2 regions of the Bacillus sp. SORGH_AS_0510 genome follow, and region 2 is predicted to be linked to the other one. Evidence: riboswitches for the same ligand, from Rfam matches in the RefSeq annotation. Region 2 holds a riboswitch; the other holds the start of a gene.
What was found. Region 2 has a riboswitch for FMN ahead of QE429_RS10455 (ECF transporter S component). Riboswitches for the same ligand answer to the same signal wherever they lie in the genome.

Region 1: it holds a riboswitch for FMN, as region 2 does, so the genes downstream of both, ribD (bifunctional diaminohydroxyphosphoribosylaminopyrimidine deaminase/5-amino-6-(5-phosphoribosylamino)uracil reductase RibD) here and QE429_RS10455 (ECF transporter S component) in region 2, are expected to answer to the same signal.

What each region holds. Positions count from the first base shown of each region.
Region 1 is NZ_JAUTAU010000001.1:3,157,306-3,166,831, reverse strand. It holds gene QE429_RS16280 (ABC transporter ATP-binding protein) at 1-13, shown strand, start outside; gene QE429_RS16275 (Cof-type HAD-IIB family hydrolase) at 149-898, shown strand; gene QE429_RS16270 (cold-shock protein) at 1,023-1,223, shown strand; gene QE429_RS16265 (YwbE family protein) at 1,315-1,515, opposite strand; gene QE429_RS16260 (hypothetical protein) at 1,508-1,702, opposite strand; gene katA (catalase KatA) at 1,975-3,432, shown strand; gene QE429_RS16250 (oxidoreductase) at 3,720-4,559, shown strand; gene QE429_RS16245 (serine hydrolase) at 4,848-5,927, shown strand; gene QE429_RS16240 (CBO0543 family protein) at 5,957-6,481, shown strand; gene QE429_RS16235 (GyrI-like domain-containing protein) at 6,622-7,092, shown strand; FMN riboswitch at 7,182-7,328, shown strand; gene ribD (bifunctional diaminohydroxyphosphoribosylaminopyrimidine deaminase/5-amino-6-(5-phosphoribosylamino)uracil reductase RibD) at 7,453-8,547, shown strand; gene ribE (riboflavin synthase) at 8,550-9,212, shown strand; gene QE429_RS16220 (bifunctional 3,4-dihydroxy-2-butanone-4-phosphate synthase/GTP cyclohydrolase II) at 9,256-9,526, shown strand, end outside.
Region 2 is NZ_JAUTAU010000001.1:2,048,294-2,057,819, reverse strand. It holds gene cotJC (spore coat protein CotJC) at 1-307, shown strand, start outside; gene QE429_RS10485 (DUF2663 family protein) at 338-793, opposite strand; gene QE429_RS10480 (LysM peptidoglycan-binding domain-containing protein) at 886-1,596, opposite strand; gene QE429_RS10475 (CPBP family intramembrane glutamic endopeptidase) at 1,613-2,197, opposite strand; gene QE429_RS10470 (RecQ family ATP-dependent DNA helicase) at 2,194-3,693, opposite strand; gene QE429_RS10465 (YpbB family protein) at 3,684-4,730, opposite strand; gene QE429_RS10460 (ferredoxin) at 4,987-5,235, shown strand; gene QE429_RS10455 (ECF transporter S component) at 5,345-5,929, opposite strand; FMN riboswitch at 6,093-6,224, opposite strand; gene QE429_RS10450 (peptidoglycan DD-metalloendopeptidase family protein) at 6,364-7,101, opposite strand; gene QE429_RS10445 (hypothetical protein) at 7,267-8,460, opposite strand; gene sigX (RNA polymerase sigma factor SigX) at 8,435-8,986, opposite strand; gene QE429_RS10435 (ATP-binding protein) at 9,267-9,526, opposite strand, start outside.

The sequences.
Region 1 (9,526 bases), 1.1 Mb from region 2:
ATTTCAGCGATAAAAACAGAAAGAACTCTATATATAAGTAAGAGTTCTTTTTGTTTTATATAAAATAATTATGTAAACCGTAACTTTTGTTTATTTATCGTAAAAGGTGTTACCCTAGTAAGGAAAGGGCGAAAGGAGACAAATACATATGGATAACTATAAAAAGGATGTAGAAATTAAACTTATCGCACTTGATATGGATGGAACTCTTTTAAATAAAAAAGGAGAGATCTCAGAGGCCAATCGTCAAGCAATTAAAAAGGCACAGGAAAAGGGTATTGCCGTTGTTCTTAGTACTGGTCGCTCCATTGGTACTAGTAGAGAACATGCTGATTCGCTTGAATTGACTTCATATTTGGTAACGGTAAATGGAAGTGAAATTTGGGACCATCAGCGTCAGTTAGTGGAGAGAAACCTAGTGAATACCGAACTTATCCAATGGATGTGGGAACTAACGAAACAACATCAAACCAAATTTTGGGCGATAAGCACGGATCGAAGCTGGCATAATGAAATGCCGGAGGACCTACATAGTGTAGAATGGTTAAAATTTGGTTTTAATATTGATGATGATACTACAAGAGAGCTAATTAAACAGGAGCTTGAAGCGAAAGGTGAATTCGAACTAAGCAATTCAACTCTGAAAAATATTGAGGTAAATCCTGTTGGGATTAATAAAGCAAAAGGACTAAGAATGGTTTGCAGTCGTTTAGGGATAGATATGAAGAATGTAATGGCTGTTGGTGACAGTATGAATGATTTAGCGATGATCAAAGAAGCAGGGGTCGGCGTAGCAATGGGAAATGCTCAAGAAATTGTTAAAGCGTCGGCAGACTGGATTACCTCAACAAATGAAGAAGATGGAGTGGCAAAAGCCATCCATAAATGGGTAATCTAAAGGGTGAAAATTTAATTTATTTTTTTTACATTTGAGTATAAGGTTTTAATTTGTGGGTAAAAATAATCAGGCAAGTATATTGCAATTTCATGTATAAGGTACATGCTAGGAGGCTACAAAGGAAATGGAACATGGTAAGGTAAAATGGTTTAACAGCGAAAAAGGATTTGGATTCATCGAGCGTGAAGGTGGAGAGGACGTATTCGTACATTTCTCTGCTATTCAAGGTGAAGGTTACAAATCATTGGATGAAGGTCAAGAGGTTACGTTTGAAATCGAAAATGGACAACGTGGACCACAAGCGGTTAACGTTCGTAAATCATAATGACCCACCAAAAAAACAGACTCCAAAACGGAGTCTGTTTTTTTTTATGAAAAAAGCCTCCACCAAAAGGGCAGAAGCTTTCACTTTGAAATTAAATATTTGAAATCTCCTGTACTCGTCCAACTTGTCCATCAGTGAGCCTGACTTTTATGCCATGGGGATGGAAACTTGAATTGGTCAAAATATCCTTAACCACACCTGCAGTTAGTTTGCCACTTCTTTGGTCAGCTTTTAGGACAATTTTAACTGCTAATCCTGGAAGGATATCTTTTCGATATTGGCCGTTAGACACCCATCTTTCTCCGTGAATTGCTAACCTTCTTTGTTTGCTGACTTCTCATTTTTTGTGTTGCTGAAGAGCCATTTACATTGGAATTTCCAGAAGTAGCTTTATTCTTCTTATTTAAAAGCTGCTGCTTCATTGCCTCTTGCAAACTAATCTTCTTTTTTGAATCCTCTGTTTGATTTATTTCACTCATAAAGAAATCCTCCTAAAATGTACGTTACCTACAGTATAATCTATTTTTTTCTATATTAATAATGAATCCTCACAATTGAAATAAAATTTTTTAGGGCGATATTTCTTAATTTTGGAATAACGTCCTATATTTTTAATACCTATGTAATAGTGGGTACATGTCACCTAATTGATAATCAGTACTAATTTATAATAATTATAATTTAGTATTGATTATAATAAAATTTATATTATAATCTAGTTAAGCTAAAAAATAGTTTACGAGGTGATTACATGAGTAATGTTAACAAGAATTTGACTACAGGTAATGGGGCCCCAGTCGGTGATAATCAAAATTCAATGACTGCAGGCTCACGCGGCCCAACATTAATTCAAGACGTACATTTACTAGAAAAATTAGCGCATTTTAACCGTGAGCGGGTACCTGAGCGTGTGGTTCATGCAAAAGGGGCAGGGGCACATGGCTATTTTGAAGTAACCAACGATATGTCAAAATACACAAAAGCAAAATTATTTATTGGTGTCGGAAAAAAAACACCAATGTTTATTCGATTCTCAACGGTAGCCGGCGAATTAGGTTCAGCTGATACGGTTCGTGATCCACGCGGTTTTGCTGTGAAATTTTATACAGAAGAAGGAAACTATGATTTAGTAGGAAACAATACACCCATTTTCTTTATTCGTGATGCGATTAAATTCCCTGATTTCATCCATACACAAAAAAGAGACCCTAAAACACATTTGAAAAATCCTAATGCGATCTGGGACTTTTGGTCCTTATCTCCAGAATCCCTGCACCAAGTAACTTATTTAATGGGTGACCGTGGATTGCCGGCTACTCTACGCCATATGAATGGGTATGGAAGCCATACCTTTAAGTGGGTAAACCATGAGGGAGAAGCTGTTTGGGTAAAATATCACTTCAAAACAGAGCAAGGTGTTAAAAACATGTCTCCTGATGTTGCGGCAAAACTAGCTGGAGACAATCCAGATTACCATACTGAAGACTTATATAATGCTATAGAAAACGGGGATTTCCCTGCGTGGAGACTTCAAGTTCAAATTATGCCATTTGAAGATGCGAATACGTATCGCTTTGATCCATTTGATGTAACAAAAGTATGGTCCCACAAAGACTATCCACTAATTGAGGTTGGCCGTATGGTTCTCAATCGCAACCCAGAGAACTATTTTGCCGAAGTAGAGCAAGCTACATTCTCACCTGGAACAATGGTACCGGGAATCGAAGCTTCACCTGATAAAATGCTTCAAGGTCGTATTTTTGCTTATTCTGATGCCCATCGCTATCGTGTAGGTCCAAACCATAACTTACTACCAATTAATCGTCCAAAGGTAGAAGTGAACAACTATCAACGTGACGGGGCGATGCGATTTGATAACAATGGCGGCGGTACTGTTTATTACGAGCCAAACAGTTTTGGCGGACCAAAAGAAGCGCCAGAACATAAGCAAACTCCATTCCAGGTGTCAGGGGCAGCTGAGCAAGTAGCTTATGATCATAATGATCACTACACACAGGCCGGTGACCTATACCGTTTGATGTCTGAAGAAGAAAGAACACGCCTCGTAGAAAACATTGTTGGTGCTATGAAGCCGGTGGAAAGAGATGATATTAAACTCCGCCAAATTCAGCATTTCTATAAAGCAGACCAAGAGTATGGCGAGCGAATTGCAAAAGGCTTGAAATTAGCTATTCCTCAGGGAGTATAAAATAAAACAATAAGACTAGTAAAAGGCTGTTCAAAAGTTGAGCAGCCTTTTTTCATGTTATTATGTAAATGGCTGTGTTAAAGAACAGTGTTGATTTATACATCCTGTTGATTGGAGCGGAAGGCACGAAGACTCCTGTGGGAGTATGGTTCAGGAGAGACCCCGCAGACGCTTGCGTCGAGGAGGCTCGCCCAAACACCCACGAGCCGCTCGTGCCTGGAGCGGAAATCAAACAGGCATGTTTAACAGAGCCATGTAAATAGTAAAATACGGAGGAAACATAAAAAATGAATCAACCAATTGCAATTGTCACTGGGGCTTCAAGTGGTTTTGGTCTATTAACAACATTAGAGTTAGCAAAAGCAGGCTTTCAAGTAATCGCGACAATGAGGAATAAAGCAAAAGCAGATGAGCTTCTAAATCAGGCCCAAAGACTTACAATACAATCGAATTTGATTATACATGAACTGGATGTTACCTCGGGGTCTTCCGTTGAACGATTAGCTGCACTGATTAAAAGTATTGGCCGGGTAGATGTTCTAGTAAACAATGCAGGCTTTGCTGGAGCAGGGTTTGTTGAGGAAATAACAATGGAAGAGTACCGAAAACAATTCGATACGAATTTCTTTGGTGTCATTGCAGTAACAAAGACTGTTATTCCATTCATGCGTAGACAAAAGAAAGGGAAAATCATTAATGTTAGCAGTATAAGCCGGAGAATAGCGTTTCCGGGCCTATCGCCATATGTTGCTTCCAAGCACGCTTTGGAGGGGTGGAGCGAAAGCTTACGATTAGAATTATCCCCTTTTGGGATATCTGTCGCCTTAATTGAACCAGGTTCCTATAAGACCAGTATTTGGACCACAGGCAAACAAGTTACCACACTTTCCTTACAAACAGATTCTCCTTATTTTAACTATATGAAGAGAATCGAAGACTACATTTCTTCAGGTGAAGGGCAGTTTGGCAACCCAAAAGATGTGGCAGAGAAAATAGCCAGAATAGCTTTAGACGAGAGGCCGAATTTAAGATATCCAATTGGAAAAGGCGTAAGGCCAACTCTCATGTTAAGAAAATTTATCCCATGGAAACTCTGGGAGAAGCTTTTTATTAAAAGACTTTGTTAAAGAACAGTGTTGATTTATACATCCTGTTGATTGGAGAGGAAGGCACGAAGACTCCTGTGGGAGTATGGTTCAGGGGGAACCCCGCAGACGCTTGCGTCGAGGAGGCTCGCCGAAACACCCACGAACCGCTCGTGCCTGGAGCGGAAATCAACAGGCACGTTTAACAAAGCATATTATAAAACTACATCAATAAAAAGTATTACAAAAATCTTATATTTTCTGCAAATTTCGACAAAAATTCCCTCTTTTTTCTATTAAACTAGTACTTAGTTACTAGGAGGGGAAACAGTGAAAAAGATTGCCATCGCTTTAATATTTTTCATTTTACTAACACAAGTAGGCTTGAATGGTACAGTAAAAGCCGAACATACTCAAGAATTTAATAACCTTCAAGCAGACCTGGCCGAATACATAAAACCATATCAAGGGAAAGTGACACTCCGTTATAAAAATCTCGTGACAAATGAAAGTTATTCTTTAAATAGTGAGACACAAGTTCCTGCTGCTAGCACAATTAAGCTACCGCTAGCGTTATACATAATGCAACTTGCTGATGAGGGGAAGCTTGATTTAAACGAACCATTAACTTATCAAAGCCGGCATTATTCTGGAGGAAGCGGTGTCATCCAAAATGACAAGGTGGGGACGGTCTATACAATTGGCGAATTAGTTGAAAAAGCTTTGATCTATAGTGATAATATCGCTTTCATTATGTTGAAAGAGCGGGTAGGACCCAATCAGTTTGTCGCATTTTTAAAAAGCCTTGGGGCAGTCAACGCCTATCCAGGAGGAAGAAATCTCACTTCTGCTGACGATTTAACTTTATACACAGGGGAACTGTATCGCTATTCAAATCAAAGCGTAAATGGGAAGAAGCTTATCGAATACCTTGAACATACGGTTTATAACTCTACGATTCCAAACGGAATTAAGGACGTGCCTGTTGCCCATAAAGTTGGAATGATTCCAATGAATTTAATTTATAATGATGCTGCTATTGTATTTGCAAATGAACCGTATACATTAGCCATTACAACCAGAGGAATTGCCTATGAAAAATCACAAGAAGTGATTGCAGAAATTGCTTCAATTGTAAATAATCATCACCAATTGATTGCTAAGGAGAGAAGCGAAGAATTGGCGGTAGTTACTGGGAGTACAAACAAAGCGGTAAGAACTTTGGAAGTAGGGTCATTTTATTATGATTTTTTAGAAAAAAAGCTGTATGGAACCTTTTATACACCTTCAATTGAACGTGGATATTATAAACGAACAGCCTACCAGCAGCTCGTAGCCATTTTGGATGTTAGAAAGAAAGTGACATCCCCTTTTACTTTTGATAATTTAACAATGAATTGGAAACAATAGGTATTATTAAAAGGCGAAGGAGCATCCGGGTGAATCTGAACGTATTATATGGGGTCCTTTATATTTTTTCAGCAATAAAATGGGGAGATTGGAAAAACTGGAAAGCGTTTTATCCCACCTTTCTCTTTTTAATGGTGGGTGATTTAGTCTATCAATATTTATTCTACAAGCATAGTATGTGGGAATATGTGCCTGTAGGAAGTGATAAGGGATGGGCTAAACATACCCATATTGCTTTTTTGGTCATGTTAATAAAGTATCCAGTGACAATTAGCATTTTCCTCGGCCATATGTCAAAGTCTTTTAAGAAGAAAATTGCCAATATCTTGCTTTGGACAATTATATATACCATTAATGAGTATGCTGATTTAAAGTTAGGTGCGCTTGTCCATAAAAATGGATGGAATTTAGGTTGGTCTGCTTTTTTTAGCTTTGTCATGTTTTCTGTGCTTGCGATTCATTATTATAAACCACTTCTAGCTTGGATTCTTTCAGCACTCTATGCTGCTTTTCTCTGGAATGCTTTTGATATCTCATCAAGTATCTTAAAATAATAATCCTCCTAAAACAGCCAGTTGTTATGGTTGTTTATTATTTTTTCAAAAAAATATCTCCGTAGTCGAAATATTTTGCAGGACTTTAAGGGATATTCTTAGAATAATAGAAATATGATGGAACAAAAGGGGGGATTAGCTTGGGTATCCAAGTAATTGAAAAAGAAGAGATGAAAGTAGTGGGAATATCTTGGACGGGTACATATTCAGAAACAAGTACCATTCCAAGTCTTTTTAACAAAATGGAAGCACGGCTGCAGGAGGTACCCTATCAGACAAAAGACCCGGTTCTCATTGCACCGTTTCATAGCAGGGAAACAGAATTTACATATTACGTCACTACCCCAGTAGAGAAGCTGGATGCAATCCCAGAAGGAATGATTGGCTTTACGATTCCTAGCAAAAATTATGTATTTACTACCCATTATGGAAAGCCAGAAGAAGTAGAAAATACGTATCACCGCTTGTTAAATTGGATGAAAGAATATGGATATGAACAGGACCATCATGCATTAAGCCTGGAAATCTATAAGGAAGAATATAAACATCAAAATGCAGCAGGTGATCTTCATTTTGAGATTTATTTACCTGTTAAGATTTATAGAGATTAAATCTTGCCCTTGTATAGGGCCTTTTTTAATTTTAGGGACATTTTCCTTTACTCGATGAATTAAGTATAATAACATTTAATATAGCTAAATAATTCCTTCGGGGTCAGGTGAAATTCCTAACCGGCGGTGATGAAGCCATGCTTCTTAGTCCGTGACCCGGTTATCCGCTTGGATAAACGGTGGATCTGGTGAAACTCCAGGGCCGACAGTTAAAGTCTGGATGGGAGAAGGAAAAACGAGGTTTATGGGTAGGGTGAAGTATACCTATTTTTAAGCTTTTATTTCCTATTGTCTTTTTTGGCCCTGAAGAACAGTGTTTCTTCAGGGCCTTTTTTATTCCTTAATAAAGGAGAGGATAGGATGGATGATAAATTTTATATGAATTTAGCACTTGATCTTGCAAGAGGAGCATTAGGCCAAACCACGCCAAATCCAGTTGTCGGTGCGGTATTGGTGAAAGACGGGCAACTGATTGGCTTGGGGGCCCATTTAAAAGCAGGTGAACCACATGCGGAGGTACATGCCATTCAAATGGCTGGTGAAAAGGCAAAGGATGCTACTTTGTATGTAACACTTGAGCCATGCAGTCATTTTGGTAAGACTCCACCTTGCTCTGACTTGGTTATTAGGTCTGGCGTAAAAAAAGTATTTGTTGCAACGACTGATCCCAATCCTCAAGTGGTGGGAACAGGGATTGAAAGAATGAAAAAGGCTGGAATTGAAGTGGACGTGGGTTTACTTCAAGAGGAAGCCCGTGAACTAAATAAAATTTTTTTCTACAACATTCAAACAAGACTACCTTATGTGACATTAAAAACGGCCTCAAGTTTGGATGGAAAGACGGCAACTGTCGCTGGTGAAAGTATGTGGATTACTGGTGAGCAAGCACGAGCAGATGTCCATCAGTTTCGCCATCAGCATGATGGTATTCTAGTTGGAGTTAATACGATAATGAAGGACAATCCGTCCTTAACAACAAGAATTCCATCTGGTGGCAAAAATCCTGTTCGTATTATCCTTGATACATATCTTAGGACCCCCCACCAGGCAAAGGTGATAACTGACCAAGAAGCCCCGACTTGGATTGTTACTGGAAGTGATGTTGACTCAGAAAAGGTAGAGCGTTTTAAGGAATATGGCGTTGAAATCATTCACATGAAAACAAGCACGATTTCCATTAAAGAATTACTTGTGGTTCTTGGGAAGAAAGGGATTACCTCGCTTTTTGTTGAGGGTGGTTCAGAAGTACATGGAAGCTTTTTAAAGGAAAAAGCTTTTCAGCAAGTAATTACCTATATTGCACCAAAATTAATTGGAGGAAAAGGGGCACCGACATTATTTGGAGGCCAGGGAATAGAAAAAATAGCTCAAGCCGTTTCATTGAATATTAGACAAGTAGATAGGATTGGCAATGATTTAAGGATTATTGCAGAACCTATGCAAGGAGAAGAATGATTATGTTTACCGGTATTATTGAAGAAATAGGCAGTATAGCCAATATTCAGAGAACGGGAGAATCGTTTGTTTTAACGATTGAAGCGAAAAAAGTTCTTGAAGATGTCCATCTGGGAGACAGCATTGCTGTCAACGGCGTTTGTCTTACCGTTACTTCTTTTTCATTTAAACAATTTACAGTTGATGTGATGCCTGAAACTGTAAAAGCAACCAGTCTAAATGCGATAAAACGAGGATCAAAGGTGAATTTAGAAAGAGCCATGGCTGCTGGTGGAAGGTTTGGAGGGCACTTTGTTTCTGGACACATTGATGGAACAGGGGTAATAAAAAGCAAACAGACAGTCAAAAATGCGGTTTATTATGAAATTGAAGCAGATCCCGACTTACTTAGATATATCATATTAAAGGGATCGGTTGCTGTAGATGGGACAAGCTTAACTGTATTTGCTGTAACCGAGAATAGCTTTACTTTATCCTTAATTCCTCATACGTTATCTGAAACTGTTTTAGGAATAAAAGGACCTGGCGATATCGTGAACCTAGAATGCGATATGATAGGTAAATATGTCGGACACTTTTTAACAAACCTCTCAAACAATCATACTAAAACAAAGAGTCAAAAAGGTATAACAGCAAGCTTCTTAGAAGATAACGGCTTCAAGTAAGCCATCATGTACGTTTTTAAACGGATGAAAAGGAGTGAGTGGTATGTTTAATACAATAGAGGAAGCACTATCCGATTTAAAAGAGGGAAAAGTTATCATTGTTTGTGATGACGAGGATCGTGAAAATGAAGGGGATTTTATTGCCCTTGCTGAAAAAACGACACCCTCTGTTATTAACTTAATGGTTACTCACGGTAGAGGTCTTGTTTGTGTACCGGTTGAGGAAGGGTTAGCACAGAAGCTCGATTTATTTCCAATGGTTTCAAAGAATACGGATCCACATGGAACGGCCTTTACGGTAAGTATTGACCATA
Region 2 (9,526 bases):
AGCAGCTGGATTAGGTGAACATTATGTGGACCATGACAGCGCTTTATACTATCATAATGCAGCAGGAGTACCATGGACAGCAACTTATATTACAGCAAAAGGTGACCCTATTGCAGACCTGTATGAGGATATTGCTGCAGAAGAAAAAGCTCGCGCTACTTATCAATGGCTAATAAATATTAGCGACGATCCTGATATTAATGATAGTCTTCGTTTTTTACGAGAACGTGAGATTGTTCATTCCCTTCGTTTCCGTGAAGCTGTGGAAATACTAAAAGAAGAACGCGACAAGAAAAAATTCTTTTAATTCAACTAGGAGCAGATGTTGCTCTGCTCCTTATTTTTTTTCGTGATATAGATTAATATCGTATTTCTTTTTCATCATTTCAAACACTACATGACGATTCTTCCATTCCTCTTCTTTTTTCCATAAGTCCTTGCTCCGATCCACAATCTCACATCTTAGCTCCTGATATTCCTTTTCCTTTTTATCTTTTTGCTGTTTCAACAAATTCATCGCCCCAAGTCCAATGAGCACAATTGATAAGAGATACACACTATATGTATCATTTATTGTTGCAGATAATACAGCTAAAAACGAGTAAGAAAAATGCTCATATATGGTCATATAAAAATAAGTAATAAAAATTAATGCAAAGGTAAGGGTTAAATATATCGAAAAATAATGCCAGCGTTTCGTATCATCAAACTTTTTTTTCCGCTTTCTTACGTTTTCTAACATTTGTTTGGTTGCTTGGTCAGTATGTTCTATGACTTGGATCGGAGAATCCATTCTTATCCCCCCATTTCTCCCTATATACTTATGAACTTGTCCCTCAAAATATGATTTTTTAGTAGCAAAAAACCGACCATCGGTATGGTCGGTTAGTTGTTTAAAGGAATTTTTAAGACTTGACCAGCATAAAGATTTTCACTAGTTAAATGATTTGCCTTCTTTATTATTTCAATGCCTTCTTGAGAGTGGTAATAATTCATTGAAATTCGGTACAAGCCCTCTCCAGCTTTAACCTTATGATATATAATTTTTGTGGTAGGTTCTGTTTTTTTAGTCTCTATTGGAGTACTACTGTTTTTATCGGTTTGTTGCTGTTCAGTCGAAACTGAATTTGTACTAGCAGGCTGACTTGGAGTATTTGTCTGGCTGTTTTGATTATAAGTTTCTCCAACGACAGAATCCTCACCTTTCTCCTCCGTACTATTTACATTAGTATCCACTTGTTTACTTTCTTCTAGCTTTTTGGATTCATTATTACTATCATCATTTTCATTATTTTTAAGATTAATCGTTTCATACCCAACGGATTCAGTAGTAGCTTTTTCTGACCCCATTATTTTTTTACCGTTATCACGGTTGGATATAACGCTGAAGATGATTATTGGTAAGAGGATAAAGCAAACAACCAAAAGACGAATGACTGGAAATCTAAGCTTCCACTTGGTTTTTTTCTTCTTTTGACGATGGACCTGCTCTCTAGGCGGTAAGTCATCACCAAATTCTTCTACTGTTTCATTTATTTTTTGAATACGCTGTTTTAACCTTTCCGCTTGGTCCCTGTATGGTTCTTCTTTATTCATGGTGAGCCCCCTCTTGTTAGTCATCGATTGGTGAACGTCTATATTTGATATATACACCCAAGAGAAAATCAATGACAAAATGCATCATAATAGTCACAGCTAAGTTATTCGTATAGTCATAAATAATTCCTATTAAAAAACTAAGAACGACAATATTTAAAAATAAAAACCAATTAAAAAGGTAACGGTAATGGATAATAGCAAATATAACACTTGCCATTAATAGGCCCACTTTTGTTTGGATTATTCCTCTAAATAGTAACTCTTCACTAAAAGCCACAATTGCTGCAATCAGGAAGATATGAAGAATCGATTTATTTTTAAAGATTCTTTCATTTAGTCCCCCATCATCATAATAGGACGACGGTAAGGTTCTCATTAAGAAAAGGTCAATGACAACAACAGCTACGCCAGCAGGTATACCTATTAGAAATATGTTATTGTCTCTTAGAACGAGAGTATTTAAAAATGAGAAATGGTCAAATAACAGAAACCCTAAAATGAGAGAAATGACTAATAGTATAATTTGGGTTAAATATAAATGGTGAAGCAATTCTCTATCTGTTAAACTCGCAATTAATTCATGATATTTCTTTTTCATTGACTCATCTCACAATTAATTAATATTTGGGCTAAATAATCCTTCCAGTGGACATCACAAGGTACCTGTAGCGATGGTTTATGGGTTATTTCGTAAGGGTCTAGATTAAGCCCACACCTGTCACAACATAAGGAAACCTCAGTTGTCATTATTTCATCAAAATATTGCATGACCATTTCACGTCTACATGATATCGATGCAATCCATTTCTTCATTTGAAATATATTCGTTTTTTTAACCGTTAACCTTTCATTAACAAACTCTTTCATTCTTTCACGTAAAGACTCTTTGCTTAAATTCTGATGGTTTGGCTGATTAACAAACTCCTCTACTATTCGCCACTGAATCTCAGAAAAGCCGCCAAAATCTCTCAAGTTCTCGTTTAATTCGAGTTTGTCACTATGTCCGGTTTGAACTTGCTGAAATAACCAATCAATTTGTTGGGGGGAAGGGAGTTCTCCCTCTGATAGCTGGATAGGTAGCTGTTCATCGCCCGGTGAGTATAGCAGAATCGCAATACTGGAGCCGCCATCACGTCCTGCTCTTCCAATCTCCTGAAGATATGACTCCATTTGCATTGGCATGTGGTAATGAATGATAAAACGAATATTTTCCTTGTTTACGCCCATTCCAAAGGCACTTGTTGCACATATCACATCAAGTTGACCATGAATAAATTGTTGTTGGATTAGAATTCTAGTGTTTTGTTCCAATCCCCCATGATAGGCCATAGCCTGGCAGATACCTTTTTCGCCAAGTATAGATGCCATTTGTTCGGCAGCTTTTTTACTTGAAAAATAAATAATTCCAGGTTTTTGCAATTTAGATACAAGGTCAACAATTCTTTTCTGCTTTTCACGATAGTCAGCTAATTCTTCAACATAGAATGCAATATTTGGTCGATCAATGGTTGATACAATTTTATTGACTTCGTCTAACGCTAATGAAGAAATAATATCTTCTCGCACCTTCTTCGTAGCAGTCGCTGTAAGTGCTAACGTTAAAGGGTTGCCTAACCTATGGCGTATCTCTCCAAGCTTGGAGTAATCTGGTCGAAAATCGTACCCCCACTGCGATATACAATGAGCCTCATCCACCACGAATAATGAAATAGTAAGTTGTTGAAGCCTTCCTAGTATATTTGAAATCCCCAGCATCTCTGGGGAAATAAAAATAAATTTAAATTTGTTCAACTGATGTATTGCCTTGTTTCTCTCTTCTATAGGAAGAAACGAATTCAAGGCTACAACCCTTTTTTCACCGAACCGATTCATTTGCTCCACTTGATCCTGCATTAGAGATAGCAGAGGAGAAATGATCAAGATCTGACCTTTTAAAATATAACCTGGCAACTGGTAACACAATGATTTTCCCGTTCCTGTTGGCAGCATGGCCAAGGTGTGCTTTCCTTCAAGTAAAGATGTAATAACTTCTTTTTGACCCGTTTTAAACGAAGTATATCCAAAATATTTTTTCAAGAGAATCTCTAGTTCCATGATTCACCACCAAATTTCGCTAAAACTAATCTTATTTGAAAGTATGAAGCTATTCTTATCTTGTCCCTGATCAACTTTAATTGTCTCGTATCTTCTTTTCTAGAAATGAACAAAATCTCATCCTGCAGCTCTTTGCTTACGTATGAATCAATAGAAAAATCCTTAACATGTAAAGCAAATTCAACAAAATGATCTTCAATTGTACTTAATTTTAAATGTCTAAGAGCTGCGATTTGCTCAGGAGAATATCCCTGTGCTAAAAGATTCCATGTTTTCCTAGATGAAAGAGTTAATTCATCTATATGCTTAAAGTCTCTTATCAGCAATGGTAAGATCCTTAATTGATCTGAATCTTGGTTAACCTTATGAATTAAGTAATGTAGTACATGAATAAATCGAATGTGGTAATCATGTATTTCCATATTTAACTTTTTTGCAGCCTGTTGTTGAGTTAAACCAATTTGTTGAAAACCTGTTAACCGAAAAACTAAAATTGCCGGGTCCACTTCCTTACTATTTTCAAAGCAATGGACTAATTCAGAAAATACAGCGTTCCCCATTTCTTGCTTAGGCACATTAATCTCCCTGACAATCGTTTTCAACCATTGGTGAACGTCTTTATTTTTTTGTATGGGAGTATATTTTGTCTCACCATATACAAAATTAGATGTAACCTGAATAAATAAAGAAAGTCTTTCCCAAAACAAATTAGTGAACGACTGATAATTCCACCCATCCATAAATGAAGGTGGAGGGTTGTTCCTTAGAAGCGTCTCACCTTCAGTGGTCAAGCAATAGCGCTGGTCACCACAAATAAAGATCTTGTTCTCGTTAACCAAAAATTTAAGTTCTTCTTCAAAATGGTCTCTAGACAGTGATTCATATACACCAAAAAAGTTTTTTAAAGAAAATAAATGAGCATCTTGTATCGTTTGTGAGGACTTTTTTCCATTAAGCAAATGAAAGATGGAATAAACTGTCCGTTCTCTATTTAACTGCCTTAAGCAATGTAGAATAATGGATTCTAACTGATTCATTCCACCCCACCACTTTTTCTTGTATTATTCGACAAATTACCCATTTTTTCTATTTTTATTTTATCACGAAATGTTGGATCATGTTGCTGAAAAATGAGTAAGTTTAAGAATTTCGCCTAAACTATGCAAAGCTGTAATAGCATTTTTCTATTGAAAAGTTGACCATACAGTTTTACAATAGATATGAGTAATGCGTTTCCAATTATAATGGAAATCAGCAAGAATATTTTTGTTAATTTACTGGGAGGTTTTTTTCATGGCAAAGTACACTATTGTTGACAAGGAAACATGTATCGCTTGTGGTGCATGTGGCGCAGCAGCACCTGATATCTATGATTATGATGATGAAGGCATTGCATTTGTAACTCTTGATGATAACGAAGGTATCGTTGAGATTCCAGATGTACTCATCGATGATATGATGGATGCATTCGAAGGTTGCCCAACAGATTCAATTAAAGTTGCAGAAGAACCATTTGACGGTAATCCAACTAAATTTGAATAAATTTTGCTAAAAAGATATTCTTAAGCTACTACCCCTCCCACATCGGAGGGGTTTTCCTTTCGGAATAATAATAAAAAACAAAGGTCCTAAACAGGACCTTTGTTTTTTATTATGCACCTTTAATGACAGAAAATTTATTAATCCATGCCTGCATTCTGACAAACAATAACATAAAGATAAACGACATCATAATACCTTTTAATAAATTAAAAGGAAGTATAGCAGGTACTACTAGATTACGCATATCAGGGAATCCCATTAGGACAGTATAGGCGGGTAAAATAATTACATAATTTAAGATACTCATCACAACAGCCATTATTACAGTGCCCGCGATAAGTGCTAATGTCATACCCTTTTTCGTTTTTAGTCTGTTATATACATAGTAGGTTGGTAAAACAAACACAATTCCCGCTAGGAAATTAGCAATATGACCAACAGGAATTCCTGTTTGGCTTCCCGTCGCAAGATAATTAAGAACGTTTTTAAATAACTCAACTAATATTCCCGCAACCGGCCCAAATATTAACGCTGCAATCAAGGCAGGAATATCACTGAAATCAACAAATAAAAAGTTTGGAAATAGCGGTAATGGGAAATTTAATAGCATTAACAAGTAAGCTATACTACTTAACATCCCAATTGAAACATACGCCTTTACATTAATTTTCTTTGTTTTCTTCATTTTTACCATCTTCCTCTCTCCTTTTTGATCCATCACGTTAGGAAGAGAGGTTCAGCAAAGAGACGACCTCAAGAAATAAAAACACCCTCAAGTTTATTTACTTGAGGGAGATTTACAAAGGCACGCTTAATAAACGTCCAATGAATGTATATTTTTTGAACGTCCGCAGAACCTCCATCTTCTCCCATCCAGACTATACTGTCGGCTTTGGACTCGCACCAAATCCTGCCTATAAAGGCTCGCGGGCTTAGAGCAATTGCTCAATACCGCCGATCGGGAATTTCACCCTGCCCCGAAGATAGATCGATATTAAATTACAAATTTAATTATAAAGGAGGAAGAAGCATTTGTTAAGTAAAAGGATTCTTATTTAGTATTTTTGTAACATAATTAAAAAAAGGCTGGCTCAAATGAATCTTTTGGTTTGAGTCAGCCTAATTAAGTTATTGAATAATTAATACTTGTTTAGGTCGTATCAAATCTGTTGTTAACTGATTTAATTCTTTTATTTTTTCTACTGATGTATTCCTTTCCTTAGATATCGAAAACAGGGTATCACCTTGTTTAACGATATAAGTATCATTATTTTTCTGTCCAGAAGTTGGATGGTAATGTGAACTCACCTCTAAAACATCACCTATACTAGCTACCCCGGCTTGCACCGATTCACCAACATCCGCTTTTCCTAGGAGAACTTCCGGGTCCAGTGCAAATTTCTTGTCATATCTCCATTCTATTTCGTGTGTTTCAAAATGAAGGTGAGGACCTGTAGCTTGTCCTGTTTTCCCCATTCTGCCGATTATTTGACCCTGCTTAATCTTTTGACCAGCTATCACATTTCTATTGTTAAGATGGGCATAAACGGTAACAAAGTTACTTGGGTGTTTAATAAAAACTACATTACCATATGTAGTAGAAAAATAGGATTTTACAACCACCCCATCCTCAACGGAGAGAATTGGGGTACCCACTTTTCCAGCAATATCTATTCCTTTATGTTTTCCCTTTCGTGTACCATACGTATCGGATATTACTCCATCAGAAGGCCAAATCCAGTGCTCCTTTGCTCCAGTTGTTTCAGGTGCACCTGCTGCCTCAGTATGCCTTCCACCTAAAAACAATAAACTGACACATAGCCCCATAATTATGGCAATAAGAAACCTTTTTATGTAGTCACGCATTCCTTACATTTCCTCCTTAAACTGATCCTCTGCTCAACAATATGTAATAACCATTGTATTTAGACCATATTGCTTTTGAAGAGGTAATTACACATACTTGTTATAATATGGAGGAATCCGAAATTTTATACAAAAAAAATCAACCAAAAAGTGGTTGATTTTTCTTTATTGTAATACACGCATATTTGGTGCTAACGGCACCTGGTTTTCTTTTGTTAAATCAAATGGCCCTAGTGCTTTTAGTGATGAGTCCTTAACCAAAACTTTTTCTAACCCAAAATCCTTTGCAGTTAACAATAATGCCTCAAATGCATAGACAGTCTCTTGGTTATCCTGCAGAACTGTATTCCCTTTAAATGATACAACTAAGGTTTTATCCATAATAGAAACATCACTTATCGGTAATAATGATGGAAGCGAAGCCGTTAATCCCAAATCTGCTTGATCCGCCTTCATAGCTTCAAAAGCCGTATTAATATCAGAATACGTTGTGATCGAAGGTGTTAAGAAAGGAATTTTACTTCCTTCTGGATAGTAAAAGAAAAAGGCATGATTCTTACCTGCACTTATATTGAGTTCTGTTTTAACCCCATAATTCCCCAACTCAATTCCTGGTTCACCGTTCGTTGAAAATTTTACTTTTTTAATATCGCTGTTTGACGAAATATCTTTATTGATTACATTGATAAAACTTGTTTCATTGGTTGATCCTTGTCCGTATTGATGATTAGCTGGAAGATCCACTTGAAGTGTTGAATTATCCGAATTTAGACTCATCGTTATATTTAAAGGATAGTAGTCGGTAAGACCCCATTCTTCCTCATTTAAGTTTGCCATTTTTTCATTAAAAATCGTCAGCCATGATTTGTTATTAGATGCCTCTACTACTGTAGAAATAGGAATGAGGATTTGAGCTTGTTGATCCGGAATCCAGTAGGTCAATACCTTTCCGGTTCCCACATCTTCAGTATAGATCGCTGTTTTATCAGCACTTGCTGACATGACTTCGTTTTTAGCCGTTCCTGACATGGACTTTTCATTTGGAGAAGATTCCTCTTTTTTTAAGGCAACGGTAGAATGATCCTTTTGAGCAGAATCCTTTTGCTCTGATTCTATTTTCGACATTCCCACTTGTTTATCAGAAGAGGAATTTGTACCCACCATTAATTTAGGGACCAAAATGAAAAAAAGTAGTATTGCAGCTGCAGTAGCCAAACTTGGCAACACCCATGTCTTCGTTCTCCGCTTTTTTAGAGAAATATTTTGATAAATGTCACGAGGATTCCGATGGTCCTTTATTTTAGGCATTTGCATCAAAAGCTCTTCAATTTCTCTATCGCTCCACTCTGACTTTTTCACTAGACAATCCCTCCTTTTCATAAAACATTTCCATATGCCTTTTTAAAATCTTTAAGGAGCGGTGTTGTGTTGTTTTTACCTTACTTTCGGTCCAACCCAATGCCTGGGCCGTTTCTGTGATAGATAAATCCTGTAAATAGCGTAAAATAATGACTGCCCTTTGGTCCATAGTGCAGTATTGCAGGCATCTGTACACCCATTTAATTTCTTCACGCTGTACAGTCATTTCTTCTGGAATAGGATACTCATCCTTCACTTGATTGGTTGACCAATCAAATTTTTCTAGTATTCTTTCCTTCCAGCCTTTTTGTTTACGAAAAAAGTCGATAGCAACGTTTCTTGCAATCGAATACAGCCACGTCTTTTCACTACTCTTTCCTTCAAAACGATCATAAGACTTAAATACCCGAATATAGACTTCTTGGACAAGATCTTCTGCGTGTTCTTTATTTCTGACCATATAAAATAGAAATTGAAAAACGTCATGATGATATTTTTGATAAAGTTCATCGAAAACGGAGTCCATCAATTCCCCTCCCCGTTCATTAATAATAGTCGATAGATATGTATAAAAGGTTACACCCTATACCAGATTCAGCTACTTCTTTATTAAATATAGACCTTTTTCTGTCAAAAAGGAAGGTATTTACTGGAAGTAATTCCCCATAATAATTTGTTTATCAAATTCAATTTGATAAAAAAAGCCCATCCAAATCGAATGGGCTTTCCATAAAATAGCAACTCACCTTCTTGCCTCTGTAATGTTTCTCGTGAATCAAGAAGAATCGGCAAGATATTTGGAAATCTTACTTTTTTCGAGGAATTAGGAAGGAAAATGTCGTTCCTATACCGATTTTACTTTGGACGGAGATATGCCCGCGATGGGCATCAATAATATTTTTTGCAATAGCTAAGCCAAGACCGGTTCCAGCTCTTCCTCTTGTTCTCGCTTTATCTGCTTTATAAAAACGTTCAAAAACAAATGGTAAATCTTCTTCTGGAATTCCAGACCCAGAATCTTTAACTTCTATTTTTATTGCATGATCATCATTTGAAACATTTAATT